3 regions of the Methylobacterium sp. WL69 genome follow, and region 1 is predicted to be linked to each of the others. Evidence: riboswitches for the same ligand, from Rfam matches in the RefSeq annotation. Region 1 holds a riboswitch; each other region holds the start of a gene.
The links. A riboswitch is a leader RNA that binds a small molecule or an ion and turns the genes downstream of it on or off. The one in region 1 is predicted to bind cobalamin.

Region 2: it holds a riboswitch for cobalamin, as region 1 does, so the genes downstream of both, FV218_RS23485 (TonB-dependent receptor plug domain-containing protein) here and FV218_RS00430 (TonB-dependent receptor) in region 1, are expected to answer to the same signal.
Region 3: it holds a riboswitch for cobalamin, as region 1 does, so the genes downstream of both, FV218_RS08470 (CbtB-domain containing protein) here and FV218_RS00430 (TonB-dependent receptor) in region 1, are expected to answer to the same signal.

Annotation. Positions count from the first base shown of each region.
Region 1 is NZ_VRUZ01000001.1:83,679-93,335, reverse strand. It holds gene FV218_RS00445 (CusA/CzcA family heavy metal efflux RND transporter) at 1-2,078, shown strand, start outside; gene FV218_RS00440 (threonyl-trna synthetase) at 2,083-2,631, shown strand; gene FV218_RS22575 (hypothetical protein) at 2,705-2,875, shown strand; gene FV218_RS00435 (DMT family transporter) at 2,914-3,984, opposite strand; gene FV218_RS00430 (TonB-dependent receptor) at 4,209-6,242, opposite strand; cobalamin riboswitch at 6,465-6,665, opposite strand; gene FV218_RS00425 (cytochrome c biogenesis protein CcdA) at 7,071-7,790, opposite strand; gene FV218_RS00420 (thioredoxin family protein) at 7,797-8,186, opposite strand; gene FV218_RS00415 (pentapeptide repeat-containing protein) at 8,222-9,022, opposite strand; gene FV218_RS00410 (Crp/Fnr family transcriptional regulator) at 9,235-9,657, shown strand, end outside.
Region 2 is NZ_VRUZ01000012.1:29,226-38,882, forward strand. It holds gene FV218_RS05875 (efflux RND transporter periplasmic adaptor subunit) at 1-200, opposite strand, end outside; gene FV218_RS05880 (efflux RND transporter permease subunit) at 331-3,501, shown strand; cobalamin riboswitch at 3,916-4,128, shown strand; partial or broken gene FV218_RS23485 (TonB-dependent receptor plug domain-containing protein) at 4,282-4,692, shown strand; gene FV218_RS23490 (TonB-dependent receptor) at 5,462-6,229, shown strand; gene FV218_RS05890 (ABC transporter substrate-binding protein) at 6,238-7,089, shown strand; gene FV218_RS05895 (iron ABC transporter permease) at 7,086-8,120, shown strand; gene FV218_RS05900 (ABC transporter ATP-binding protein) at 8,117-8,935, shown strand; gene FV218_RS05905 (hypothetical protein) at 8,910-9,657, shown strand, end outside.
Region 3 is NZ_VRUZ01000020.1:31,715-41,371, forward strand. It holds gene cobO (cob(I)yrinic acid a,c-diamide adenosyltransferase) at 1-530, opposite strand, end outside; gene cobU (bifunctional adenosylcobinamide kinase/adenosylcobinamide-phosphate guanylyltransferase) at 527-1,075, opposite strand; cobalamin riboswitch at 1,164-1,361, shown strand; gene FV218_RS08470 (CbtB-domain containing protein) at 1,414-1,590, shown strand; gene FV218_RS08475 (CbtA family protein) at 1,617-2,366, shown strand; gene FV218_RS08480 (DUF1636 domain-containing protein) at 2,359-2,751, shown strand; gene cobW (cobalamin biosynthesis protein CobW) at 2,748-3,782, shown strand; gene FV218_RS08490 (DUF4349 domain-containing protein) at 3,900-4,661, shown strand; gene cobN (cobaltochelatase subunit CobN) at 4,678-8,244, shown strand; gene FV218_RS08500 (hypothetical protein) at 8,241-9,488, shown strand; gene FV218_RS08505 (precorrin-8X methylmutase) at 9,485-9,657, shown strand, end outside.

The DNA of each region.
Region 1 (9,657 bases):
CGGCGCTGGTCATCCCGGTGGCGATGCTGATGACCATGACCGGCATGGTCCAGGGCCGCATCAGCGCCAACCTGATGAGCCTCGGGGCCCTCGACTTCGGCCTCATCGTCGACGGCGCCGTCATCATCACCGAGAACGCCCTACGCCACCTCGCCGAGAGACAGGGGGAACTCGGGCGCAAGCTCGACCTGGAGGAGCGCCTCGTCACCGTGCGCGCCTCGGCCGAGGAGATGATCAAGCCGTCCCTCTACGGGCAGGCGATCATCATCCTCGTCTACGTCCCGCTCCTCACCTTCACCGGGGTCGAGGGCAAGATGTTCGAACCGATGGCGCTCACCGTCATCATCGCCCTGGTCTCGGCGTTCGTGCTGTCGCTGACCTTCGTGCCGGCGATGATCGCCATCGTCATCACCGGCAAGGTCACGGAGAAGGACAACGTCATCATCCGCGGGATCAAGGCGGCCTACCGACCTGTCCTCGGCGCCGCCCTGCGGGTCCCGATGACGTTCGTCGCGGTCGCCCTGGTGCTGCTCGTCGGCGCCGGCTTCCTGTTCAGGGGGCTGGGCCAGGAGTTCATCCCGCAGCTCGACGAGAAGAGCATCGCGCTGAACGCCCAGCGCATCCCCTCGACCTCCCTCACGCAGTCGCAGGCGATGCAGCTGAAGGTCGAGCAGGCGATCAGCCGCTTCCCCCAGGTGGCCTACGTCTTTTCGAAGACCGGTACCGCGGAGGTCGCCTCCGACCCGATGCCGCCGAGCTCGTCCGACACCTTCGTCATCCTGAAGCCGCAGGAGGAATGGCCCGATCCGGACCTGTCCAAGGCCGAGTTGCAGGAGCAGGTCGAGAAGGCTGTCGGGACGCTCGCGGGCAACGTCTACGAGTTCTCCCAGCCGATCCAGCTCCGCTTCAACGAGCTCCTGGCCGGCACCCGCGGCGACCTCGCCGTGAAGGTGTTCGGCGAGGAGTTCGAGCCGATGCTGAAGGCCGCCAACCAGGTCGCCGCGATCCTGCGCGGGACCGAGGGCGCCGACGACGTCAAGGTCGAGCAGACGGCGGGCCTGCCGTTCCTGGAGATCAAGATCAACAAGACTGAGGCGGCCCGCCTCGGCCTGAGCACGTCCTCGATCCAGGACGTCATCGGGGCGGCCATCGGCGGACGGGAGGCCGGCATGGTGTTCGAGGGCGACCGTCGCTTCCCCATCGTCGTGCGCCTGAACGACAAGGTGCGCGAGGACCGCGAGGCCCTGGAGAACATCCCGGTGCCGCTGCCCCCGGGCGTCAACGGGCGGGCCTCCTCGGTGCTCCTGAAGCAGGTCGCGAGCTTCTCAGTCACCGAGGGACCGAACCAGATCTCGCGCGAGAACGGCCGCCGCCGGGTCGTGGTCACCGCCAACGTGCGCGGCCGCGACATCGGCTCGCTGGTGGCTGAGGCCCAGGCCAAGGTCGCGTCCGGTGTGCAGCTGCCGTCTGGCTACTACGTGACCTGGGGCGGGCAGTTCGAGAACCTAGCCTCCGCCCGCCAGCGCCTCATGGTCGTGGTGCCGGTGTGCTTCTTCCTGATCTTCCTGCTGCTGTTCTCGGCCCTGAACTCGGCGCGGGACGCCCTCCTGGTGTTCAGCGCGGTCCCGCTGGCACTGACCGGCGGTATCGCGGCCCTGTGGCTGCGGGGCATGCCGTTCTCGGTCCCGGCGGCGGTCGGGTTCATCGCCCTGTCCGGGGTGGCGGTGCTCAACGGCCTGGTGATGCTGAGCTACATCAAGCAGCTCATCGCGGAGGGAAAGCCCCGTCGAGAGGCGATCCTCGAAGGCGCGATGACCCGCCTGCGCCCGGTGGCGATGACGGCGCTCGTGGCGTCCCTGGGGTTCGTGCCGATGGCCCTGGCGACCGAGACGGGGGCCGAGGTCCAGCGTCCGTTGGCGACCGTGGTCATCGGCGGGCTCATCTCGGCGACCCTGCTGACCCTCGTCGTCCTGCCGGCGCTCTACGCGCGCTTCGCCGGTGCCGTCGCCCCGAGGAAGGCTACCGTCGAGAAGGAGGGTCCCCATGCACGCCCCGTCCTGCCCCAGGCCGCGGAGTAGGACGATGTCTCGCCGCCCCGCGCTCGCACTGGCGATGGTGGCGTGGACAGGCGCGGCCATGGCGGCGGAACCGACGGCGGGCGAGGCGCCGTTCGGATTGGCTTGGGGTCCCGTGGACCGTGTCGATGCACCCTCAATGGTCGACCGCGAGGCGAACCTGACCGGGCTGTACTATTTCCACGACCGTCCGCTCGCCTCAGGACCCGACACCGTCGAGGTGGTCCTGGTGGTGTGCAGGGAGCAGGGCCTCCAGCAGGTCGTCTGGGTCGGTCGGCCGCTCGACGGACCGGCTCATGTCACCGCACGCGAGGCCATCCGGCGCGAGGGGGTGCGCCGCTACGGCGAACCGCGCCCGGGCCTCGCCTCGGGGTCGCTGGCATGGCTCTCGGGCCGGGCTGTCCTGGCGACGCGCACGTTGCCGGACGGCACCCGCGGGTTGGTGATGTCCGTGTCCGGCCCGGATTACGCGGCCTGCTCGGAGAGCCACCGCACCGCCACGGGCCACCCTGCCGGTGCCCACATGTCGGACCTGATCGGCGGGATGGTCCCGTGATCGTGCCGATCCGTCACGGCCTGCAGCGCCCCTCCTCGACCCATGGAACCCATCGGCGGGGGATCAGGGGGCGATGACCGGCAAGAAGCTCGCCCGGCAGATCGGGGAATTCGGCGGCGGAAGCAGGCGCCGACGCAAGGTCAGGCCGCATGTCCTGAGGGCGGCGCGACGGTCATTCCTGATGTCGGCGATGGCCATCGCCGTCGTGTGCGCGCTGTACTGCTGGTTCTACGTCCCGCGGTGACAAGTCTCGAATGCGGCGCCGATTGCCCCCGCGCCGGCTCAACCATGTCCGTGGCGATGGTGAAGGTCGGGGTAGTGCACGTGCTTGTGCCGCATCGGCTGGTGGCGATGCCAGTGGGAGTGGGGCTCGGTCACGGGACCATCGTGGTCGTGGTGGTGATGTTCATCGTGCACGTGCCCATGCTCATGGCCCATCGCCTCGTGCGAATGCTCGTGGTCGTGCCGTTCCGCGAGGTGCAGCCAGAGGCCGACCCCCATCAGGAGCGCGGCGACGACGAGTTGCGGGGTCACGGGTTCCGGCAACAGGACCAAGGCGACGACGGCCCCGATGAACGGTGCGAGCGAGAAATAGGCCCCCGTCCGCGCGCTGCCGAGATGGCGCAGCGCGAACACGAACAGCACCAGGCTGACGCCGACCCCGAGGAACCCGACGACGGCCGCGAAGCCGATCATGCCGGGCGGCGGCAGGCTGGCACCGCGTGCGAGGGCAATGGCGAGGTTGGCGCCCCCGGCGACGAGCCCCTTGGTCAACGCGATCACGACCGGATCGGCGGAGGACAGCTTGCGGGTCAGGTTGTTGTCGACGCCCCAGGCGAGGCAGGCCAGCGCGATCAGGCCGCCGCCCGCGTCGAAATGGACGCCCTGGCCTTGCCACGACAGCGCGACGGCGCCGGCGAGGATGGCCGCCGCGCCGAGCAGGAGGCGGCGGTCCACGTTCTCGCGGAACACCACCCAGGCGATGCCCATGGTCGCCAGCCCTTCGAGGTTGAGCAGGAGCGAGCCCGAGGCCGCTGACGTCCGTGCCAGCCCCAGCATCAGCAACAGGGGACCCGCCACGCCCCCGAACAGCACCACCGCGAGCAGCCACGGTGCGTCCGACCTGCGTAGGGGGGCCTCCGGCGCCTCGATCCGGAGGGCGGACCGGCTGCCGTGGACGGCGGCGAGGCCGACGCCCGCACCGAGATACAGGAGGCCAGCCAGCGCCTGCGGGTCGACCGATCCCAACAGCAGCTTGGCGAAGGGGGCCGATGCGCCGAACAGGACGGCGGATGCCAGTGCCAACGGCACTCCGGGCCAGAGGTGCGCGTGACGATGGGCGTGCTCGAACATGCCGCATGATAGCACTGGCGAAGAATGCCGTATCCGTCCTGTGATACCGTTCCATCGAAGCCAAGACCGCCCGCAGCAGCGCGAGCACGTGCCTTTGGTCGCGCTAAGTTGCCCCAAGTTGTCGAGTAGCGGTTAGGATTTAACGCTCGGTACCGACTGCACCCGACCCGACCCGGGCGAAGTAGCCCATCTCCGTCCTCCCCGACATCGGACGTTCGAAGATCCTAGAACCGACCCGCCAGGGTCAGCCTTACCGCTGTCGGCTCGACCGGATGGAAGTGCCGGTCGGCGACGCCGTCCGCTCCCTCGCCGGGTAGGCGCGAGGTGTAGAAGTAGGTGATCTGGTCGGCCTTGGCGTTGGTGAGGTTGAGGACGTCGAGGGAGAGGCTGACCCCGTTCTCGAAATTGTAGCCGACGCGGCCGTTGAGCAGCGCGGTCGGCTTGGAGCGGACCGAGTTGTCCTCGATCAGGGGGCGCGGCCCAAAGTACCGAAACCGCATCGAGCCGAACCAGCCCAAGCCCTCGCCAAAATTGAATCCGGCCGACGCGATGGTGGTCGGGGCCTCGGGCACCCGGTTGCCGGCAGGGTCCCGGTCCGCAAAGCGGGCGTTGGTGACCGTCAGGTCCCCCTCCAGCGAAAGCCAAGGCGTGACCGCGTAGCGGTTGGTCCACTCGACGCCGAAGCGCCGCGTGGGGCGGCTCGGCTCGGTGGTGCCGGTGTCGCCCTGGAACAGGTTCTCGGAGGCGAAGTCGAGTTGGAACAGTGTCACCGCCGTCTCCAGGCCGGCGATGCTGCGGTTGCGCAGGCCGATCTCGGACCCCGTCGAGGGCACCAGGAAGGGCGAGCGGCTGATGTTGAACAGCGGGCTTGCCGGATCGACGGTGGCGGTCACGCCGCGAGCGTCGTTCGAGTGGAAGCCGCCGCCGTAATTCACGAACAACTCGGTATCGAACCAGGGACCGAGCACCAGGCCGAGCTTCGGGTTGACGATGCTATCGCGCGCCTTGCCGGAGTTTGCCGCCGTGTCGGATACGACGTCGGCGTAGTAGGTATCCGCCCGGAAGCCGACGCTGGTGCGGAGCCAGTCGGTCCAGCGTAGCCGGTTCTCGTAGTAGAACGCCCCGCTCGCCTCCAGCACGCGGTCGTCGAGGACGGTCGAGCGATACTGCCGGTTCGTGGTGTTGAACAGACCCACCCGGATCGAGTCCGTTCGGGTCTGGACGCCGATCTCGTTCTCCATCGGCATCCCGAACAGGTCGCCCTGGAAGGTATGGCCGACCTCGCCGCCGCCGAGTACCCGGCTGTCGCGCTGGCGGAACTGGTCGCCGTTCACCGGGTCGTTGAGGAAGTAGGTGAAGTCGTTGAACAGGTTCATCTGGTAGCGGATGAGGTAGGCGTTGGCCCGCGTGATCCCGATGTCGCTGGTCTGGCTCCAGCGCCCGGAGAGTGAGAAGCGGCCGGTATCGCCGCCATCGGTCGGGTTCAGGGTGCCGAAGCGCCCGATGATGCCCTCCGAGACCGCCCGCTCCGGGATCTGGTTGGTGGCGTTCCACTTGGCCCAGTAGGCCATTCCGGTGAGCGAGAACCCGTCCAGCGCCGTGCCCTGGCTGTAGCGGACGACGCCGTTGAGTTTGCGTAGGCGGTCCGGCACGTCCCACGGACCGTCATAGGTCTGGGCCTCGCCGGCCACGAGGAGGGTGCCCTGGCCGAGCGGCGTGGAGGCGATGGTCAACGCTCGCTTGAAACCGAAGGAGCCGAACGAGGTCAGGGCGAGGTTACGGTCCACCTTGTCGAGGTAATCGATCCGCACCGACCCGGCCGAGGCGAAGTCGCCGTCGCGGACGAAGTACGGCCCCTTGTGGAACTCGACGGCGCCGACAAGTTCGGGGATGAGGAAGTTGAGGTCGGCGTAGCCCTGCCCATGGGCATGGGTCCGCATGTTCACCGGCATGCCGTCGACCGAGATGGCGATGTCGGTGCCGTGGTCGAGGTTGAACCCGCGCAGGAAGAACTGGTTGGCCTTCCCCTCCCCAGAATGCTGGGTAACGATCAGGCCCGGCACGCTCTCCAGAACCTCGCCGGGTCGGGTGATCGGGCGGCTGTTGATCTGCGCGCCTGAAATCACTCCAGCGCTCGCCGCATCGACAGTTCTGAGGCTACCGCCGATGCCAGTGACACCGCCGACGTACCCTGCGCTCGCGGCAGGCCCGGTCGTATTGGTGGCTGGCGCCTCCGCCGTCACTGAGAGTTCCGCCAGATTGGCTTCTGCTGCCTGGGAAGAGGCTCGTTGAGCCTGAGCGCCGTAGGGTACGAGGCTGGCGCAGGAAGCGAGCAGAAGGGCTTGGTAGGCGGGCCGTGAACGAACGGGCGACATAGGACCTCGGGCGACGTCTGTGGCACGTCACCGCGAAGACGCCGGTCCGCCCGCGACATGCGAACGCCTCGACACCCACCAGGACACCCCGCCCGATGCGTTTCGCGTGTGACCACGACTGACGGCAGGTCTCCTGGCTCGCGGGTCACCGCCCTCTCATCGTCTTCCCAGATCCTCGCAGATCCAGTGACGTGTTGATGATGGGCTCGCCGCTTACAGTTGCGGGGGCAGCCGCGGCATCGGGCCAAGCCCTCACCGCGTTCCCTTTTGATCCTCCGAGGAGGAACCGTCAGGCACAAGGAGCCTCATCAGGCGACACAGCGTCAATGCCGGTTCGAGACTTTCCAGGTCCGTGTGCTCGGTAGGTGACAAGCGAACCCTTGGGAGCGCTCGCTTGGAGTGACCGCGTAACGCCTGCTTCGAACGTTTGCTGCTTGAGAGCGGACCGGCGGAAATCCACCCAACCCGGTCATTCCCGGGTGTCCGTTAGACGGTCGTCGAGCGGACACCCGGTGCCAGCATCTGAGGCCACCGGTCGTCCTTCCCGGGCCACGTCTCACAAGACCCGTACGATGGTTTTCTCGGTAACGGGGGGACTACCGGACACGATGAGAAGTCGAAGGGCCTTCTTGAGGCCCACGGTCGCAAGGCCTACGCCCGGCGGCAGGACCCCGTGGCCACCAAGCCGAGGGTGGTCCCAGCCGGTGCCGTTCAGAGCCTGGTGGTGAGGTTGGTCAGCCAGGCCGGTGAGGCGTTGACCAAGACGGTCTCGGCCGCCTTGTCGTAGCCCGAAGCGATCATCAGGCCAGTGGTCACGAGGATGAGACCGAGCGCAGCCTTCAACCCTTTTCCCAGCCCCATTATCCGGTCGCGCCAGCGCATCAACACCTCTCGCGACAACGTGCCGAGCAGGAGCAGCGGCAGGGCTGCGCCAAGGCCGAACAGGAGCATGGTGAGCGCGACCACGCCAAGGTCGCGACCCTGGGAGGCGAGCAGCGAGGCCGCCCCGAGGGTCGGTCCGACGCAGGGGCTCCAGACCGCGCCAAGGAGCATCCCGACGCCGAACTGGCCGAGCAGGCCGGCGGTCGAGAAGCCGCCGAACCGGCTCTCCGTCCAGTTGCTCACCGGACCGGCGGCCACAGCGAGCCGCGTCTGGGCCGCCGGGACCATCAGGACCAAGCCGACCAGGATCAGCATGACGGCCGCGCCGGTCCGGAAGATGCCGGCATCGAGGCCGATGGCGAACCCCACGGTCGCCACGAACAAGCCGATGACCACGAAGGACAGGGCGAGGCCGGCGGCGAGCGCCGCCGGGCCGAGCCTGTGCTCCGACGCCGCCGCGCCGAGCACCAGCGGCAGCAATGGCAGCACGCAGGGTGACAGCACCGAGAGGATGCCGGCGAGGAAGGCGAGGCCCAGGCTCGTGACCATGACGGCTCAGATCGCCTTGTCGAGGAGCGACGAGATCGCCTCGGGCTTGGTCTCGCCGGCCGAGCGGCCGGTTTCCTTCTCGCCCTTGTAGGTGATGAGCGTGCTCTGCATCGTCGCGCCGAACTTCTTGACCACGTCCTTGCGGCTGTCGAAGTCGACGTCGAACACCTGCAGGTCCTTGAACTTCGGGTCGGCCTCAAGCTTCGACAGGATCGGCTTCTGGGCAGCGCAGGTCGTGCACCACGGGGCGGTGATGTGCACGAGGATCGGCTTGCCGGCCTTCTGGGCGGCCTCGAACGCGGCGGGGGTGTAGGTCATCTCAGCAGCGCCGGCGCCGGTTCCGAACAGCATGGGGGCGACAGCGAAGGCGGCGAGTAGGATGCGTCGGGTGGTCATTGGTGCTGATCCTCGGATGGCGGGATGAAGTGGGCTCAGTTCGAGACCTGAGTAATCGCGCGGTCGACGTTCACGCGGGCCGACCAATCCTTGGCACTGTCCTGTCCCTTGAGGGACACGAGGCGGGCGCCGCTCACGTCGACGTTCTTGAAGTCGGCGCCTGAGACGGTCGCCCCGGTGAGGTTCGCGCCCGATAGGTCGGAGCCCATCAGCACCACGTCGGTCAGGTCGGCATCGGTGAGGTCGGCGTATTCCAGGCGCGAGCGCCCAAGGTTCGCGCCCTTCAGGTTGGCGCCCTTGAGGTTCACCGAGACGAACACCGCCCGCATCAGGCCCATGGACTGGTTCTTGATGTCGGCTCCCCCCTTGAGATCAACGAGGGTCGCCCCGGCCATGTTGGCGCCCTTGAAGTCGCCGATGGGCATCGACCGGCTGAGGTCGGCCCCGCTGAGGTTCGCATCGCGGGCGGTGATGCCGAACATCTTGGCGCCGACGAGCTTGGCGCCCGAGAGGTCGGCCTTGATGAACCAGGCCTGCTCCAGGTTCGCGCCGGACAGGTCGGCGCCGCGCAGGTTGGCCTTGTTCAGCCGGGCGGTGCGCAGGTTCGCGCCCTTCAGGTTCAGCCCCGACAGGTCAAGGCCGGCGAGCGCCTTGTCGGAGAGGTCGATGGGCTTGCCGTCGGCCTTGGCGATGAGGGCCTCGACGTCGGCCCGGGTCATCTCGGCCTTCGTCATCGCGGCCGAGCCCATGTCGGCACCGAGTAGGAGGTCCTGCTCAGCGTGGGCTGGGGCGGCCAGCAGCACGGAGGCGAGCAGAAGGAGGGCGAGGCGGCGCATGGTTTCTCCCGGTGTTCTGTCCCGGAACGTCGAAAGCCTGCGCTTCCTCACGGTATGGCCGGAACGGTTTTTTGTTCAGTGGCGACAGTGATATGGAGGATCGTTCCGAGCGTATGTGACCCAGGTCACCGAAGGCTGCGGATTCCGAAGCGGCAACGCTCGAAACGAGGGCATGGTGGCAGTGAACGACCGCCAGCCCCGGGGAGGACACCATGCGGAGCGCCCATCAGGTCGAGCGTTGGATCGAGCGTTTCCCGCTCATCCAATGCTTCAGTGCCAGCCACCTCCAGATAGCACGCGGCACAGTGCACTTCCCCGTGCTTGAGGCCGGCGCGGTCGCTTACGAGCTCCAGGGCGCGTGCGCGAACTACCTCATGTGCATCGACGGCCGGACCCGGGTGTTCCGCATGTCAGAGGGCGGCCGGGAGATGTTGATCTACAAGGTCGGGGCCGGGGGTACCTGTGTCCTCACAACCCAATGTCTGCTGTCGGGCGACGGCTTCCCGGCTCAAAGCGTAGCGGAGGCCCGGACCGAGCTGGCGGCCTTGCCGGCGGACACCTTCCGTCAGTTGATGCGCGAGAGCGACGAGTTCCGGAACTTCGTCCTCGACGACTACACCAAGCTCCTGTCGGGC
Region 2 (9,657 bases), on a different contig from region 1:
ATAGGCACCTGACGCTTACGGGCGACGATGACCCGGACCTCCAGGGGTGGCTCCTCGGCCTTCACGCCTTCCTTCTTGCCGACGAATGGCAGGGCGGCCACGATCCGGTCCGGCGAGGGGCGCCCGGCCATGTACCAGCCACCCGCGCCCAGCAGGACGATCAGTCCCGCCCCGACACCGTATCCGACTGCTGCCCGCACCAACAATGCTCCTTAAGATCGATGAGGCCGGCCACCGCGCCCGCCCAGCGCGAGAGGAACACGCCTGGGGACGAGACGTTGCATCGCGGGGTCCACGCATCCGGCCCTGGACCGGAAGCCACGTTCCTGCATGTTTGCCCACTTCGTCGACCGGCCGGTGCTCGCCGGCGTCATCTCTGTGCTCATCACGCTGATTGGCGCTGTCGCGGGTCTTACCCTGCCGATTGCGCAGTTCCCGGAGATCGCCCCGCCGATCATCAACATCCAGGCGACGTATCCCGGCGCCAGCGCACAGCAGGCCTATGACGCCATCGCGATCCCGCTGGAGCAGGAGATCAACGGCGCGCAGAACCTTCTCTACATCAGCTCGACCAGCAACACCGACGGCAGCGTCAGCATGGACGCGACCTTCGACGTCGGTTCGGATCTCGACGCCGCAGCCGCGGAAGTCCTGACTCGCGCCAACCGGGCGGAGGCCAAGCTGCCCCCCTCGGTGAACGCGCAAGGCCTCGAAATCACGAAGAGTTCGCGCCAGCGCCTCGGCAACATCGTGCTCTACGCTGACGAAGGCTCCCCCTACGACGAGCTGTTCCTAGCCAACTGGGCCGAGACCCAGGTGATCAAGCCGCTGCGCCGGGTGCAGGGCATGGGCCGCATCGTCAACTTCTCGAACAAGCGCTACGCCATGCGCGTGTGGCTCGATCCGATGAAGATGGAGGCCCTCGGGATTAGCCCTGGTGCGGTCACTGCCGCCATCAGCCAGCAGAACGCGCAGATCACCACCGGCACCCTCGGCAAGCCACCGGTCGACCAGGCCACCGCCTTCGAGTTGCAGCTCGTTACCCAGGGACGCCTTCATAAGCCAGAGGAGTTCGGCAACATTCTCCTGCGTGCCAATCCGGACGGGTCCGTGGTGCGTATTCGGGACGTCGCCAGGGTCGAGCTGGGATCCGAGCAATACGGAGTCCGGTCGAGCTTCGACGGTTCGGCCTCCGCTACCCTCGGTCTTTACCAGAACCCCGACGCCAACGCGGTGCAGGTGATGGACGGCGCCCGCGAAACCATGAAGGACCTGGCCAAGCGCTTTCCGCCGGGGCTGAAGTATCGCATCGCCCTCGACCGGACCGAGTTCGTGAAGGAGGCGATCTTTGAGGTGGTGCGGACCCTGTTCGAGGCGCTGGCACTCGTGGTCATCGTAACCTACCTCTTCCTCCAGAACTGGCGCGCCACATTGATCCCGGCCATCGCGGTCCCGGTGGCTCTGGTCGGCACCTTCGGGCCGATGGCTCTGCTCGGCTTCTCGTTCAATACCCTCAGCCTGCTCGGCATGGTGCTGGCGGTGGGCCTCGTCGTCGACGACGCCATCATCGTCGTCGAGAACACCGAGCGCCTGATGGACGACGGCATGGCGCCGCGCCAGGCCTCACGGGAAGCCGTCACGGAGGTTGCAGGGCCGGTCATCGCCACCACGCTGGTCCTGGCCGCCCTGTTCGTACCGGTGGCCTTCATTCCCGGCCTCACGGGCAAGCTCTACAATCAGTTCGCCCTGACCATCGCCATCTCGGTGATGATCTCGGCGGTGGTCTCGCTTACCCTCACACCGGCGTTATGTGGCCTGATCCTTAAGCACCGCGACCATGACGCGAAGGACGAGAGCCTGTGGCGGGCGCCCCTGCGTTGGTTCAATCGCGTGCTGGATGGGGCGAGCCGTCGTCTCGTCAGCTCGATTGGTTGGCTGACCGGTCATGTCGCCCTCGTCGTAATCGCCTTCGTCGCCTTCGCGGCCCTCACCGTGTGGATGACCATGGCGCGGCCCTCCGGGTTCGTGCCGGACGAGGACCAGGGCTACTTCTTCGCCGACGTGGTCTTGCCCAAGGGGGCCTCGGTGGCCCGTACCAACGTGATGGTCGACCGTCTCGGGCAAGCGCTGCGCGAGATCCCGAGCGTGGAGCACACCATCGGCGTGACCGGGCGCAGCATCCTGGCCGATGCCATCGCGCCGTTCTACGGTTTCCAGATCCCGACGCTGAAGCCGTGGGGTGAGCGTACCGAGAGCGTGAACGACGTCATCGCCACGGTTCAGGAGCGCTTCAAGCACGATCCCGACGGCAAGGTCCGCGTGGTGAACCCGTCCCCGCTTCCCGGCCTCGGCTCGCGCAGCGGCCTGACCCTGGAGCTCCAGGATCGTAGCGGCACCGGCGGTCTGAAGCTGGCGCAAGCCGCCAACCGCTTCATCGCGGAGATGGAGAAGCTGCCGTCCGTCGGGCGTGCGATTCCGACCACGACTTACGGCGTTCCGCAAATGCGCCTGGAGATCGACCGGGCCAAGGCGGAGCAACTCGGCGTGCCCCTGCAGAACCTCTTCGACGCGTTGGGCACCTACGTCGGTTCGAGCTTCGTGAACCTCTTCAACCGCTTCGGATACGTCTATCAGGTCTATGTCCAAAGCGAGGCCTCCGGCCGCCGTACCATTCAGGACGTGGAGGCGCTGACGGTCCTTAACAACCGCGGCGAACCTGTGCGGGTCGGCTCGCTGATCCAGACCAGCTTCGTCACCGGTCCGACGGCGGTCCTGTCCTACAACACCTACCCCACCATCGAGATCGCGGTGGACACTGCCTCGGACGCCAGTTCCGGAACGGCCATCGCGGCCATCGAGGCGTTGGCCGACGCCAAGCTACCCTCGACCTACGCGGTCGAATGGACCGATGTCGCCTATCAGGAAAAGATTGCCGGCGGCTACGCGCCCCTGATCTTCGGCCTCGGTACCCTGATGATCTTTCTCCTCCTGGCCGGGCAGTACGAGTCCTTGCGCCTGCCCTTCGTGATCCTTCTCGGGACACCGATTGCAATTTTCGGCGCCGTCGCCTTCCTGGCGATCCGGGGCCTCGCCCTCGACATCTTTGGGCAGGTCGGGCTGCTGCTCCTGGTCGGGCTGGCCGCCAAGAACTCGATCCTGCTCGTCGCCTTCGCCGAGGACCTGCGCAAGCAGGGCGAAGACGTGCTCAAGGCCGCTCAGGACGCCGCGCGGTTGCGCATGCGCCCGATCCTGATGACCTCGTTCGCCTTTATCATGGGGTCGGTACCGCTCGCCATCGCCAGCGGCGCAGGCGCCAACGCCCGGGTGTCGATGGGCACCGTGGTCATCGGCGGCCTGCTGGTGGCCACCTTCGTCACCCTGTTCGTGACGCCGACCTTCTACGTCGCCTTCGAGCGCCTGTTCGGCAAGGACCGCGAGGAAGCGGCTCATACCCCAGACGACCGGGCATCCTCTCAGACCTCTGAGGCAGCCGGAGGCTAGCGGTCGTTGATTTCCATGGCTCGGCACGAGGCTCATCATGCCCGAAAAGCGCGGGACGGAGCACGGCTACGCCATCAGGCCGAATGCTCGGTAGACGGGAACTCCTATATTCCCACGAGTGTCGACCAGGGCGAGCACTTCCTTCGTGTCCGGCCTATCCCCCATGCGCCATCGCTGAAGGTCCGCTCACGGGCAGCCGACATAAAAGCTTGAATGACCGCACTGGGTCGGGATCCGCTGGTCCGTTCTTCGGCTGGAACGGGTGGTTATGCGAAGGTCTGCTTTCGGGCCGAATTTTTGAAAAGCGGACGCTGCATAGCGCCGAGGCAAACCTTCGTAAGTGCTGACCTGTAACCTTCCAGGCACACATCGTCGGAAAGCCTTTGCGTGCCATTGACGGCGGACGCTTTGATCGCGCTCCTTATCTCCGACGGTTCCTCCCCGGAGGATCAAAAGGGAACGCGGTGAGGATGAGGTCCGAAAGGGCCTCCCCGAAGCCGCGGCTGCCCCCGCAACTGTAAGCGGCGAGCCCATCATCAACACGTCACTGGGTCCTCGGGCCTGGGAAGACGATGAGAGGGCGGTGACCCGCGAGCCAGGAGACCTGCCGTCAGTCGTGGTCACACGCGAAACGCATCGGGCGGGGTGTCCTGATGGGTGTCGAGGCGTTCGGCTGTCCTCACGACAGGCAAGCGCCCAGGCCTCGTTCGCGGTGACGTGCCACAGACGTCGCCCGAGGCTTGTCCCGTGTCCTTCCCCTCCCGAACCGCGTGCCTGCGCATGCTCGCGCTCGCCTGCGCCTCCCTTCCCGTATCCGCCCTGGCGCAGCAGACCGCCGCCCCCTTCGCCGACGTCCCGCGCGGGGCAGAGGCGGCCGTCACGCTCTCCGAGCTTTCCGTCTCCGCCACCGGCGTGCCGACGCCCGTCGACCAGGTCGGATCGAGCGTCACCGTGCTCACCGCCGCCACTCTGGAGGCCCAGCAGCGCCGCACCGTCCCGGATGCCCTCCAGCAGGTGCCGGGCCTCAACGTCGTGCAGACCGGCGGCCCGGGCGGTCAGACCTCGGTATTCATCCGCGGCTCGAACTCGAACCACGTGAAGGTGCTCATCGACGGCATCGACGCGACCGACCCGTCGAACCCGAACGGCTCCTTCGACTTCGGGCAGCTCCTGACCGACGACCTCTCCCGCATTGAGGTGCTCAGGGGTCCTCAGAGCGGGCTCTACGGCAGCGACGCCATCGGAGGCGCGATCTCCTTCACGACGAAGCGTGGCGAAGGACCGGCCAGGGCAACTGCGCGGATCGAGGGCGGGTCGTTCGGGACGTTCAACCAGAGCGGCCGGATCAGCGGGTCGGAAAACGGCTTCGACTACTCGGTGTCGATCCAGCATCTCCGGGCTGCCGCAACGCCTGTGACGCCGCCCAACCTCGTCGCCCCAGGAACGACGACCCGCCCGAACTACTACGACAACGAGACCGTCTCGGCGAAGTTCGGCTACCAGTTCACCGACACGTTCCGAATCAACTCGATCACGCGGTTTATCAACTCGAAGCTGCTCTTCAGCGGCGACGACTATGGCACCTTCCCGGTGACGCTGGGCGGCCTGCGCAGCCAGGCGGACGTGCAGCAAGTCTTCACCCGCAACGAGGCCGAGTGGACGCCGTTCGCCGGTTTCCACAACGTCTTCGCGATCAACTACTCGAACCTCTACAACCGCCAGGTCCAGAACGCGTACGACCCGTTCAACCCGCTCCCGACCGCCGGCCTCGGCGAGCGCACGCGGTACGAGTACCGCGGCGACTACCAGCTCTCGCCCGGCAACCTCGTTCTGTTCGGCGCGCAGCGTGACGACGAGAGCCTATCGACTACCGATCCGAACCCGTTCGGTTCCGGCAACCTGCGGGCCAGGAACGGCAATACCGCCGGCTACGGCGAGATACAGCTGACGGCGTTCGACCGTGCCTCTTTCGTCGCCAACGTTCGCCACGACGAGAACGACGCCTTCGGACCGGCCACCACGTTCCGCGTCGCCCCGAGCTACATCCTGCCGTTCACCGACACGCGGGTCAAAGGCAGCGTCGGCAACCGGCTTCAAGGCGCCGACCCTGAGCCAGCTGTTCCAGAGCTTCCCGGCGTTCAACTTCTTCGCCAACCCCAACCTCAAGCCGGAAGAGAGCCTCGGCTACGATGCCGGCTTCGAACAGCCGCTCGGCGAGCGCGTTCTCGTCGGCGCGACCTATTACGCCAACGACTTCAAGAACCTGATCAACACCAACGCCAGCTTCACCTCGAACGAGAACGTCGGGCGAGCCGAATCCTACGGGGCCGAGGCCTTCGTTGCGGTCCGGTTCACCGACACGCTCTCGGGCCGGGTCGACTACACCAACACCGTGACCAAGAATGAGATTACCAACCAGGAGCTCCTGCGCCGGCCCCGCCACAAGGGCAGCGCCACCGCTCAGTGGACGCCGATCCCCGGCCTGAGCTTCAGCGGGACGGTGATCGTGCTTGGCCACTTCGTAGATGGAAACCGAGACTTCTCGATCCAGAGGCTGAAGAACCCGGGCTTCACCCTGGTCAACCTCGCGGTCAACTACGACGTGAACGAGACGGTGAGTGTGTTCGGCCGGATCGATAACCTGTTCGACCGCCGCTACGAGAACCCCACCGGCTTCCTCGGGCCGGGCCTCGCCGTGTACGGCGGCGTCCGCGTGACGACGTTCTGAGGATTGCGATGTCGATGCGATGGACGCTGGCTGCGCTAGCGATTGCGGTCTGGCCTGGTCTGTCAGGTACGGGGTGGGCGGCAGACGAGCCGGTGCATCCGGTCCACGTCGTCTCGATGAACCTCTGCGCCGACGAGCTGGTCCTGCGGCTCGCCGACCGCGACCAAGTCACCGCCGTGACCTACCTCGCCCATGACCCTCGCGGCTCCACCGTCGCGCGGGAGGCCACCGGCATCGCGGTGACCCGTGGCCTGTCGGAGGAGATCGTCGCGCTCCGGCCCGACTTCGTCGTGGCCGGAGCCTTCACGACGCGGACCACGGTGGGCCTGCTCAAGCGCGTCGGCTTCCCCCTTCTCGAACTCGGCGTACCCAACGACTTCGAGGGGGTGCGGGCCCAGATCCGGACCGTCGCCGCGGCCCTCGGGCACCCGGCGCGCGGCGAGGCGATGGTCGCGGACCTCGACGCGCGGCTGGCGCAGGTGGTGCCGGCGGCAAAACCGTTGCGGGCACTCGTCATGCGCCCGAATGCCTTCACGGTCGCACCCGGCAGCCTTGGCGATGCGATCATCCGCGCCGCCGGCCTCGTCAACGTTGCGGCAGAACTCGGTCGCGACCGCTTCGGCCAGGTCCCGCTGGAAGCGGCGGCCTTCGCCGACGCCGACCTCATCGTCCTCGACGAGGGGGAGCCCGGCGCGCCGTCGCTGGCCGATGCCCTGCTGCACCATCCCGTCCTCGACGCGCTACGTCGGCAGGGGCGTACCGTCTCGATTCCGAACCGGCTCTGGACCTGTCCAGGTCCGCAGGTCGCCGAGGTCGTGGCCTTGCTCGCTGCGGCGGCACACCAACGGGCGGCACGATGAACGCTCCCCTCCCGCCTCCCATGCGGGTCGACCGGGCGGTCGTCGGACCCCGCGCGGTCGTCTCGATACTCGGCCTGCTTGTGCTCGTCCTGACGGTCGCGTCCATCGCGGTCGGGTATGCCCCTTTCGACGTCCCGGCGGCGGCTGGCGACCTCATCACCGGACGGGCGACCCTCCCGGCGCTGGTGCTCTGGGAACTGCGCCTGCCTCGTGCCTTGCTCGGCAGCCTTGTCGGCTTCAGCCTTGGGCTGAGCGGGGCGGCGATGCAGGGCTACCTGCGCAACCCGCTCGCCGATCCCGGCATCCTCGGCATCTCCTCCGCGGCGGCCCTCGGGGCCGTGGTGGTGTTCTATGGCGGCTTCGCAGCCTCGCTTAGCCTAGCCCTCCCGCTCGGCGGGATCGCCGGCGCCGCCGTGGCGGCGCTCGCCCTGAACCTTGTCGCCGCCAGAGGCGGCACCACCCTGGGATTGATCCTCGCCGGCGTCGCCCTGTCGAGCCTCGCCGGCGCCATGACGGCGCTGGCGCTCAACCTGTCGCCCAACCCCTACGCGGCCCTGGAGATCGTGTTCTGGCTGATGGGGTCGCTCGCGGACCGCAGCATGGACCATGTCTGGCTATGCCTGCCGTTGATGGCGGTCGGCTGGGGCCTGATGCTGTCCACCGGCCGCGCGCTGGATGCCCTGACGCTGGGCGAGGACACAGCTTCGAGCCTCGGCTTCCATCTGGTCTCAGTCCGTCTGCGCCTCGTCACGGGCGCGGCGCTGGCCATTGGCAGTGGCGTCGCCGTCAGCGGCGCCATCGGCTTCGTCGGCCTCGTGGTGCCCCACCTCGTGCGACCACTGGTAGGCGCGCGTCCCGGCGCCAGCCTATGGCCGAGCGGCCTCGCCGGGGCCGCTCTGGTGCTTGCCGCGGACTTGGGCGTTCGTCTCCTGGCGACGCGCCCGGAACTCAAGCTCGGTGTGGTGACTGCGCTCGTTGGGGCACCGTTCCTGATCGTGCTCCTCCTGCGTGAGCGAGGGCGCGGCGCATGAGCCTCGCGACCGCAGCCCTCGATGTCCGCCTCGGCGGGCGTGCCATCCTGTCGGATATCACCCTGTCCCTGGAACGCGGGACCCTCGTCGGTCTGGTCGGTCCGAACGGCGCTGGCAAGACCACCCTCCTGCGCACCCTCGCGGGCTTGGTCGCCCCGACCAAGGGCCGCGTAAATCTCGACGGTATGGCGCTCAAGGGCATCTCCCGCGACGCGCGCGCCAAGCGCATCGCGGTGCTGTTCCAGGGCACGGGGGCCGGTTGGCCGATGCAGGTGCGTGACCTCGTCGCCCTCGGCAGGCTGCCGCATCGACGCGCGTTCGGTGGTCTCGATGGCGCCGATCACGCCGCCATAAACCGAGCGATGACACGGACCGACGTCGCGCGCTTCGCCGAGCGGACCGAACCGACCCTGTCCTCGGGCGAGCGGATGCGCGTGCTGCTGGCGCGGGCGCTCGCCGTCGAAGCGGAGTGGCTTTTGGCCGATGAACCGATCACCGCACTCGACCCGGCCCACCAGCTCGACGCCATGACGCTGTTGCGGAGCGTGGCCCTGGCCGGCACCGGCGTCGTCGCCGTCCTGCACGACCTCTCCCTCGCGGCCCGGTTCTGCGACCGGATCGTGGTCCTTGGCGAGGGACGTGTCGCCGCCGATGGACACCCGGACGTTGCGTTGACCGACCGGCTACTTTCGGACGTCTTCGGCGTCACGGTTTGCCGTGGAGCTGGACCGGACGGAACCGCCTACATCCTGCCCTGGAACCGTTCGGGGCCTCTCACGGAGGAGATCGATGCAACCTTCCCCAAACAGCCCTGATGCCACCGTCGCCCTTCTGCGCGGTGCACTGGCCGATCCGACCACGGCCTGGAGCCTGGGCAGCTTCGGTGCCATCGCCGAGTTCATGCGCGATCCCGACGAACCCGTCGTGGCGCTGCCGGACGAGCGCCTGGGACTTGCGACAGCGCGCGGGGCCATCGCCCTGACCCCGAGCTCCGACCTGCGGCCCGTCGCCTACGAGACGGCCGTTTCGTCCGGCTGGAACCACGCCATCGCGCTTTGCTTGCCGGAGGCGACCTGCGCGATGAACCGCAGGACCGTGGTGACGGAGCTCGGGCCCGACCGGAACGCCGCCCGGGTCGAGGATCGCGACGGCATCCTGTTCGACCTCGGCCTCGGCCTTCTCGCCGTGGATGCCTGCGTGCGGGTACGCGATCCGGAGGCCGTCGAGCGGCTGCGGGCCGGCGTCGGCATGCCGCTATTCGACCACGCAAACCCCATCGGGCCGCATCTCGTCGCCATGAGCCCGCACCGGGTGTTCCTGGCGCAGGTCGGGCGCGTCGAGGTCTATGCCCCGATCCCTGGTCCCGGCGGTACCAGTCCTGAAGGTCCGCATACGCACGTGCTGCCCAAGCTCCTGCGCAGCGGTCGGACCCATGCCGCCACGACGCCAATCCCGGCGGGCTGGGTCCCCTGCGCCGGCCTGCACCCGGCGCACCCCTACAAGAACATGATGGGCGACCGCATCGCCTTCGATACCG
Region 3 (9,657 bases), on a different contig from region 1:
ACGAGGTCGGCGGCCTCGATGAGGGCGGGTTTGGCGTTGCGGCCGGTGACGATGACGTGGAGGTCGGGCCGACGGGCCCGGAACGCCGCCACCACGGCGTCGAGGGGCAGGTAGTCGTAGCGCAGGGCGATGTTGAGCTCGTCCAGCACAACGAGGCGGATGGTCGGGTCGGCCATGAGGTCTAGCGCCTTGGCCCAGGCGTGCTCGGCGGCGGCGATGTCGCGGGCCTTGTCCTGGGTCTCCCAGGTGAAGCCTTCGCCGAGGGTGTGCCAGTCGATCCGGTCGCCGAAGGCTTTCAGCGCGTGCTTCTCGCCCGTGTCCCAGGCGCCCTTGATGAACTGCACCACGCCGACCCGCCAGCCGTGGCCGAGCGCCCGCAGCATCAGCCCGAGGGCCGCCGTGGTCTTGCCCTTGCCGGGGCCGGTGTTGACGATGAGGAGGCCCTTCTCGATGGTTTTCTCCGCCACCTCGGCATCCTGCACGGCTTTGCGCTTCTCCATCTTTTCGCGATGGCGGTCGGCTTCGGTCATGGGGTCGCTCCGGGCGAGGGATTCGGGAGTTGAGGTTTCACGATCATCGGCAGGCCCGCCACCATGAACACGACGCGGTCGGCCTGCGCCGCCAGGCGCTGGTGCAGGCGCCCCGCCGCGTCGCGGAACCGGCGGGCGAGGGCGTTGTCCGGCACGATGCCGAGGCCGACCTCGCTGCCGACCAGCACCACCGGCCCCGGCGCCCCGGCGCAGGCGGCGAGCAGTTGTACGGTCGCAGCCTCGACATCGGCCTCCGCCAGGATGAGGTTGGTGAGCCACAGGGTGAGGCAATCGACGAGCACTGGGCCTTGCGAGGCGGCGACGGCCTGGGCCAAGTCCATCGGCACGTCCCGGGTGATCCAGTCGGCGGACCGCCGGTCGCGATGAAGCGCGATGCGGCCGCGCATCTCGCTGTCCCAGGCCTGGGCGGTGGCGAGGTAGAGCCACGGCGCCGGGCAGGCCTCGATCAGGCCCTCGGCATGGACGCTCTTGCCCGAGCGCGCGCCGCCGAGAACCAGGGTGGTGTGGGGAGGGGGCTGGGGCATGGCGCATCCTTTAGCCCGAAACGTCATCGTGTGGTCAAAGGCGCGCGAAACGGCGGGGCGGCGCGTTGTCAGGGATCGTGCGACCGCGTAGAAGCTGGGATCGGACGGTGCCCCGGCGACGGGGTGAAAAGGGAATGCGGTGAGGGGCGAGCGCCTTGAAACCGCGGCTGCCCCCGCAACTGTGAGCGGCGACGGGCCTGCCATCGGCCACTGGAGCGATCCGGGAAGGCGGCATGAACCGGACGACCCGCGAGCCAGGAGACCTGCCGTCCGGCACCGGGGACTTCCGTCCTCACCTTCGACCACGGCCGCCGGCGGGGCGGCCAGGAGATCAACCGATGACCACCAACACCCTCGTTCTCACCGGCACCCGCACCAACGAGCGCCTCGGCGCCGTGATGGTCGCCGCGTTCCTCGGCCTCGGCCTCGTGTTCATGGCGGGCTTCGCCCCGGCGATGGCGCTGCACAACGCGGCACACGATTTCCGCCACACCCAGAATTTCCCCTGCCACTGAGCGTTTAGCGCCAGGGTAGACCCCCCATGATCATCCGGCTCGTGTCGGCGGCCCTGGTCGCCGGCTTCCTCGCGGCTGTGGTCGCGACGGGCCTGCAGCTCGCGCTCACCTCGCCGCTCATCATCGTGGCCGAGCGCTACGAGACGCAGGCTTCTGCCTCCGCTCCTACTTTCGCGTCCCTCGTCGTGCGGGTTCACGGCGGGCACGACCACGGCGCGAAGGACCCGGCCGTCTCCGGCGGCGAAACCGCGCCCGAGTGGCAGCCGGGTCCCGGCCTGCCCCGCATGGCGTTCACGGCCCTCGCCACCCTGGTCGGCGGCGTCGGCTACGCCCTGCTGCTCGGCGCGGTCCTCCTCGCCGTCGGCCGCGAGCCGACCCCCGAGACCGGCCTGCGCTTCGCCGTAGCCGGCTTCCTCGCGGTCGCCCTCGCACCCGCCCTCGGCCTGCCGCCGGAACTGCCGGGCATGGAGGCGGCGCCGCTGGCCGACCGTCAGTTCTGGTGGGTGATGACCGCCACCGCCACGGCCATGGGGCTCTACCTCATCGCAGTCCGGCGCACGCCGATCTCCATCGCCGGCGGCCTCGTCCTCCTCGTGGCGCCGCACCTCGCCGGGGCGCCGGAGACGAGCCACGCCGCTTCGGCCCTGCCGGCGGGCTACGCGGCGCAGTTCGCCGCGCGCTCCCTCGGCATCGCCTTCGTGTTCTGGGCGGTGATCGGGCTGGCCTATGGCTGGGCCTGGAGCCTGTTCGGCCGGAAGGCGGCGTCCCATGGCTGAGGACGTCACCCTCTACGTCTGCACCGCCTGCCGCGCGGCCGGCGACCCGGCCGAGCCCCGCGCCGGCGCCCGACTGCTGAGTGCGCTCCGCGACGCGGTGGGCGAGCACGGCCGGCCCGGCCTGCGCATCGAGGGCGTCGAGTGCCTGTCCGTGTGCAAGCGGCCCTGCACCGTCGCCGTCGCCTCGGAAGGACGTTGGACCTACGTCTACGGCGACCTCGACGCCACCGAATCCGCGCGCACCATCCTGGAGGGCGTCGGCCTCTACGGCGAGACGCCCGACGGCATCGTGCCGTGGAAGGCGCGGCCCCCCGAATTCCGCAAGGGCGTCGTCGCCCGCATCCCGCCGCTCGCGGCGCACCCCATTCCGGACGCCGCCGAATGAGCCTCGTCGAAAAAATCCCCTGCACCATCGTCACCGGCTTTCTCGGGGCCGGCAAGACGACGCTCGTGCGCCACCTCGTGGAGAACGCGAACGGCCGGCGGCTCGCCATCATCGTCAACGAGTTCGGCGATCTCGGCTTCGACGGCTCGTTCCTCGCCGCCTGCGGCATCGAGGGCTGCCGGGACGAGGACATCGTCGAGCTCGCCAACGGCTGCATCTGCTGCACCGTCGCCGACGATTTCGTGCCGGCCTTGAACAAGCTCCTCGACCGGGCCGACCCGCCGACCCACATCCTCATCGAGACCTCGGGCCTCGCCCTGCCGAAACCCCTGGTCCAGGCGTTCCAGTGGCCGGCGATCCGCTCGCGGGTGACCGTCGACGGCGTCATCGCGGTCATCGACGGCCCGGCCGTGGCGGCGGGGTTCTTCGCCGACGATCCGGCGGCCTCCGCCGCCCAGCGCGCCGAGGACACGAACGTCGATCACGACAACCCCCTCGAAGAGGTGTTCGAGGACCAGATCCTCTGCGCCGACCTCGTGGTGATGAACAAGGCCGACCTCCTCGACGCCGCCGGCCGCGAAAAAGTCCGCGCCGAGGTCCAGGCTCACCTGCCCCGCGCCGTGAAGATGGTGGAGGCCGAGCACGGCCGCCTCGACCCGCGCGTCATCCTCGGCCTCGGCGCCGCGGCCGAGGACGACCTCGACGCCCGCCCCTCCCACCACGGCGAGGGCGAGGACCACGACCACGACGATTTCGACTCCGTGGCTCTGCCGGTCCCCGCCACCGCCACCGCCGAGGATCTGGCGATCCGCGTGGCCCGGGCCGCCGAGACCGCCGGGGTGCTGCGGATCAAGGGCTTCGCCGAAGTCACCGGCAAGCCCATGCGCCTCGTGGTCCAGGGCGTCGGCACCCGCATCGCGCACCATTACGACCGGCCCTGGAAGGGTACGGAAGCCCGCGACGGCCGCCTCGTGGTCATCGGCCTCAAGGGCTTCGACCAGGGTGCGGTCGCCGCCGCCCTGGCGGGATGAGCGGCATGGCGGGACGGCGCAGCCTCGTCGCGGCGGCCCTGGGGCTCGCCGCCCTCCTCGGGGGGCTGCTCCGACGCGCGTCCGCCCGCCCCCGAAGTCGCCAGCCCGCTGCCGTCGATGCAGGCCAACCGGAGCGCCGCCGCCAAGCTCGCCTTCACGCACGATCTCGCCCTCGGCCTGCCGCCCGACCGGGTGGCGCCGCACTTCGCGGCGGCGCGCGACCGTTGCCTGTCCGATACGGGCCTCGGCTGCGTTCTGGTCTCGTCCTCCCTCGAAGACGGCGCGCGCCCCTCGGGACGCCCGCAGGCGCAGATCCAGGTCCGCCTGCCGCACGAATCCGTCGCCCCCTACGTGGCGTTCCTCACCGCTCCCCTGCCGGGCGAGGCGGCGGGCGATGTCGTCCTGCGCCGTCAGGCGACGCGGGCCGACGACCTGACCACGCCCCTGGAGGACGGAGACCGCCGGCTGGCGCAGCTCACCGCCTATCGCGCCCGCCTCGACGAGCTGGCGGCGAAATCGGACACGCGGGTGGAAGACCTCATCCGCATCGCCGGCGAACTGTCCAAGGTCCAGTCCCAGATCGAAGAGGGCGAGGCCCGGCAGCGCGGCCTGCAGCGGCGCGTCGACACCGAGATCGTGTCCGTCTCCTTCCATTCGGACGGGGCCCGGTCGGGCGCCTTCGCCCCGGTGGAGGACGCCTGGAGCCAGGCCGGCCAGACCTTCGGCGCCAGCGCGGCCGACGCCCTGCGCTTTGCCGTCGCCAGCCTGCCCTGGCTTCCCGTGGCGGCCATCGGGCTCCTCCTCGTCCGCGTCCTGTGGCGCCTGCGCCCGCGCCGGCGGGCCCGCATCGGCCGGCCCCTCACGGAGGCGCAGCCGTGAGGCCGCGCGTTCCGCCATGCACCTGATCCGCATCGACACGGTCTCCCTCGACGAGGGCGAGGCCGCCATCGATCTCGGTCAGGCACCGGGGGACATCGTGTTTCTGTCGTTCACGGATTCCGACCTGTTCGGCGTCGCAGGCGCGTTCGCGACGGCGTTTCCGCAGGGCGCTGAGAGTCCAGCACCGACCCTGCGCCTCGCGAAACTGGCAAAACTCCGCCACCCCATGTCGGTGGACCTCTACGTCGACGGCGTGATCGCGCGCTCGAAGATCGTCGTGATCCGCTGCCTCGGCGGCCTCGATTACTGGCGCTACGGCATCGAGCGCGCCGCCGCCGCCGCGCGGGCGAACGGCGTCCGGCTCGTGGTCCTGCCGGGCGACGACCGGCCCGACACCCGCCTCGACGCCTTCTCGACGGCGCCGGAACTGGCGCCGGTCCTCGACGCCTATTTCCGGGCCGGGGGCGCGGACAACCTGCGCCGGATGCTCGGGCGGCTCGCCGCCGAGATCGGGTTTCCCGTCGCGATCGAAGAGCCCCGGGCCCTGCCGCGCGGCTTCGTCTGCTGCCCCGGCTGCGGCCCCATCGACCGCGACCGGGCCCTCGCCGCCGGGCGCCCCCTGTCGTCCGGCGCGGCGCCCCTCGCCCTCCTCGTCGTCTACCGCTCGGCGATCCTGTCGGGCGACACCGCCCCCCTCGCGGCCCTCGGCGACGCCCTCCAGGCCCGCGGTCTGCAGGTGCTCCTCGTCGCCGTGTCGAGCCTCAAGGACCCGGCGGCCGTGGGAGCCTTGCGCGACGCCATCGCGGCGCAAAAACCCGACCTCGTCGTCGCCGCCACCGCCTTCTCGGCCCGCGAGGATGCGGGCTTCGTGCTGGACGGCGCCGACTGCCCGGTGATCCAGGCCTACACCATCGGCGCGGCCCAGGCCGCCTGGGACGCCTCGGCTCGGGGCATGTCGGCGGCCGACCTCGCCATGCAGGTGGCCCTGCCGGAATTCGACGCGCGGCTCTCGGGCTTCCCGATCTCGTTCAAGGAGGACGGCCCGGAGATCGACGGCTTCTCCGAGCGCCGCGCCCGCCCCTATGCCGAGGGCATCGCGGCCTTGGCCGACCGGGCGGCGGCCTGGATGCGCCTCGCCCGCCTGCCCCCATCGGAGCGCAAGCTCGCCGTGGTGCTCTCCGACTACCCGGCCCGCGGCGGCCGGGCCGGCTTCGCCGTCGGCCTCGACACGCCCGAGAGCGCACGGGCCATGGTGTCGGACCTGGCGGCGGCCGGCTACGCCACCGGCCCCCTGCCGGAGGCCGACGCGGTGATGCGCGCCCTCACCCACGGACCGCGCGATTTCGTGGTGGGCCTCGACGCGTACCGAGCTTGGCTGGCTGGCTTGCCGGAGGCGGATCGGACCGATCTGGTCGCGAGCTGGGGCGAGCCCGAGGCCGATCCGCTCTGCGTCGACGGCGCGTTTCGCTTCCCCGTAGTCCGTTCGACCTCCCATCATCACGCAGCAAGTGGAATCCCCGAAGCGGGGGGCACCCGCGACAGGCCCCCTCTCCTGGAAGGAGAGGGTTGGGGTGAGGTGTGGGACATCTCCGGAGAATCCACACACCTCACCCTGTCCCTCTCCTTCCAGGAGAGGGGACCCGCGACTGATCCGGCTGCCCGCCCGAATGTACCTCCGGGTGAGGGTGAGCGGGAAAGAAGCCCGAGCGGCCGCGTCGCCCTCTTCCTCCAGCCCGACCGCGGCCGGGCCGCCGACCGCAAGGCCGGCTATCACGATCCCGACGCGGTCCCGACCCACGCCTACCTCGCCTTCCACCTCGGCCTGCGCCGAAACTTCGACGCCCTGATCCACCTCGGCACCCACGGCACCACCGAGTGGCTGCCGGGCAAGGCCGTGGCCCTGTCACCCGGGTGCTGGCCGGCCCGAGCCGTGGGCGCCCTGCCGGTGGTGTACCCGTTCATCGTCGACGATCCCGGCGAGGCCGCCCCCCTCAAGCGCCGCCTCGGCGGCGTGGCGCTCGGCCACCTCACGCCGCAGACGGAGTGCGCGGGCCTCGACCCGGCGGCAGCCCACCTGCGCGAACTCGTGGAGGAATATTCGGCGGCGAGCGTCCTCGACCCGCGCCGGGCCGCGATCATCGCCCGCACCATCCTGGACGAGGCGGAGTCGGCCGGGCTCCTAGCCTCCGCCGGGATCGATGCCGGCACCGCCATGCCGGACGCCCTGGCGGCGCTGGACGCGCACCTGTGCGATCTCGGCGAGGTCACCTCCCGCGACGGGCTCCACGTCTTCGGCCGGGCCGCGCCCGATGCCTCGGAGGCGGTGGCCGCCTGCGCCACGGCCGAGCGGGACGGCCTCATCGCCGCCCTCGACGGTCGCTTCGTTCCCCCCGGTCCCGCCGGCTCGCCGTCGCGCGGGCGCACGGACGTGATGCCGACGGGACGCAACCTCACCACCCTCGATCCGCGCAGCCTGCCGACCCGCGCCGCGACGACCCTCGGCGCCAAGGCCGCCGATGCCGTGGTCCGGCGCTACCTGCAGGACGAGGGCGAGTACCCGGCCCGCATCGTCATGGACCTGTGGGCCTCGCCGACGCTGCGCACCGGCGGCGAGGACGTCGCCCACGCCCTGGCGCTCATGGGCGTGCGCCCGGTCTGGGACCACGCCTCGACCCGCGTCACCGGCTTCGAGGTGCTGCCCCTGGCGCTCCTCGACCGCCCGCGCATCGACGTGACCGTGCGGGTCTCGGGTGCCTTTCGCGACACCTTTCCCGACACCCTGGCGCTCCTCGCCCGCGCGGCGGAATCCGTCGCGTCCCGCGACGAGGAGGACGCCGAGAATCCCCTGGCCGCCGCCCGGCGGCGGGGCGAGGCGACGCCCCGCGTCTACGGCGCGGCCCCCGGCCGCTACGGCGCCGGGGCCGGCGGCCTCGCCCTCGACGGCGCCTGGGACGGCCGGGACGACCTCGGCCGCGCCTATCTGGAGGCCACCTCGCACGCCTATGGCGGCGCCGAGGACGTCGCCGATGCCGGCTTCGCCGCCCGCGTCGCCCAGGCCGATGCCTATGTCCACGCCTTCGACGTGGCCGAGCGCGACCTCCTCGACGGCGACGCCGCCGCGGAAGCCATGGGCGGGTTTTCCGCCGCGGCCGGCCTCACCGGCGCCCGCCCCACCCTCTACAGCCTCGATGTCGGCACGCCCGATTCGCCGAAAGCCCGGACGGCGCGCGAGGACGCGGCCCGGCTCATTCGCGGAAAACTCGGCCATCCGCGCTGGATCGCGGCGCAGCTGCGCCACGGCTATCGCGGCGCCCAGGAGCTGGCGCAGGGGATCGACGCGGTCTTCGTCCTCGCCGCCACCACGGACGCCGTGTCCGATGCCGACCTCGACCGGCTCTACGGCGCCATGATCGCCGATCCCGAGACGTTCGACGCCCTGCGCGCCGCCAACCCGGAGGCGGCCCGCGCCATCCTCGAGCGGTTCGACGAGGCCCGACGCCGTGGCCTGTGGACCACCCGCCGCAACGCCATGGCGGCCGACGAACTGATGCCCGGTGAACCCATGCCGGAGGCGGCCGAGTGAGCCTCGCCCGCCGCGTCCCGCCCGAGGCGCCGAACCGGCGCGGCTGGTGCCCGAGCCTCGCCCGGCCGATGCCGACGGGCGACGGCCTCCTGGCCCGGGTCCATCCGCCGCTCGGGCGCCTCACCGCCGCCCAGGCCCGCGCCGTGGCCGCGGGTGCGCGCCGGTTCGGCAACGGCCATGTCGACGTCACCGCACGGGCCAACCTCCAGATCCGCGGCGTCGCGCCGGAGACGCAGGGGCCCCTCGCCGGGCATCTCGGGGGGGTCGGCCTCGGGGATGTCCGCGCCGATGGCGGCCCGCAGCGCCTGACGCTCACCGCGCCGCTGTTCGGCCTCGACACCCTGGCGGAGGCCGTGGAGGCGATCGGCCGCGCGGTGCCCGGCCTGCCGCCCAAGACCCTGGTGGCCATCGAGGAGGACGGGCGCTTCGGCCTCGGGGAGGCCGAGGCCGACATCCACCTCCGGGTCGTTGCCCCGGACGGCGTCGCCTGGGCGCTGGCCGGGCCGGACGGGCCGGTCTGGTTCGCGCCGGTGACGACGGCCCGAGCTCTCGCGGCGGTCTCCGACGCCCTGCGCGCCCTGGGCGAAAGCGGCGCCCGGCGCATGCGCGACCTCGACGCCGCAACCCGCGACAGCCTCGGGGGCACGGCGATGCCGGCCCCCTCACCTCTCCCCGCCCTGGCGCCGGGCCTGCACGATGTCGACGACGACCGCACGGCGCTCGCCGTCGCGGCCGCCTTCGGCCGCTGCACGGCGGACGGCCTCGACCGCTTGGCGGAGTGGAGCGACCGGCTCGGAGCGCTCCACCTCACCCTCAGTCCGACCCGGGGCTTCGTCCTCGTGGCCCGGGACCGTGACGGCACCCGGCGCGCCCTCGACGCCCTCGGCAAAAACGGGTTCCTCCACGCCGCCGACGATCCGCGCGGGCAGGTCGCCGCCTGCCCCGGCGCGCCCGCCTGCGCCTCGGGCTCGACGCCGACGCTGCTCGACGCCGCCCGCCTCGCCGAGGCGCTTCGCGGCACGGGCATCGACGCCCACGTCTCGGGCTGCGCCAAGGGCTGCGCCCATCCGGGCCCCGCCGCCCTCACCCTCGTCGGCCGCGCCGGACGCTACGGCATCGTCCTCCATGGCCGCCCCGATGGCGAGCCGGCGATGCAACTCACTTTCGAGGCCGCGCTGGACCGCGTAAGGAGGGCCGATCCGGCCCACATCCTCGCTCACGCCTTCAGGACCACGACACCATGAGTTCGCGCCTCGATTACCTGCGCGACGGGCAGGCGATCTACGCCCGCTCCTTCGCGATGATCCGCGCCGAGGCGGACCTCGCCCGCTTCCACGGCACCGCCGAGCGGGTGGTGGTGCGGATGATCCACGCCTGCGGCATGACCGACCTCCCCGGCGACGTGGAAGCGTC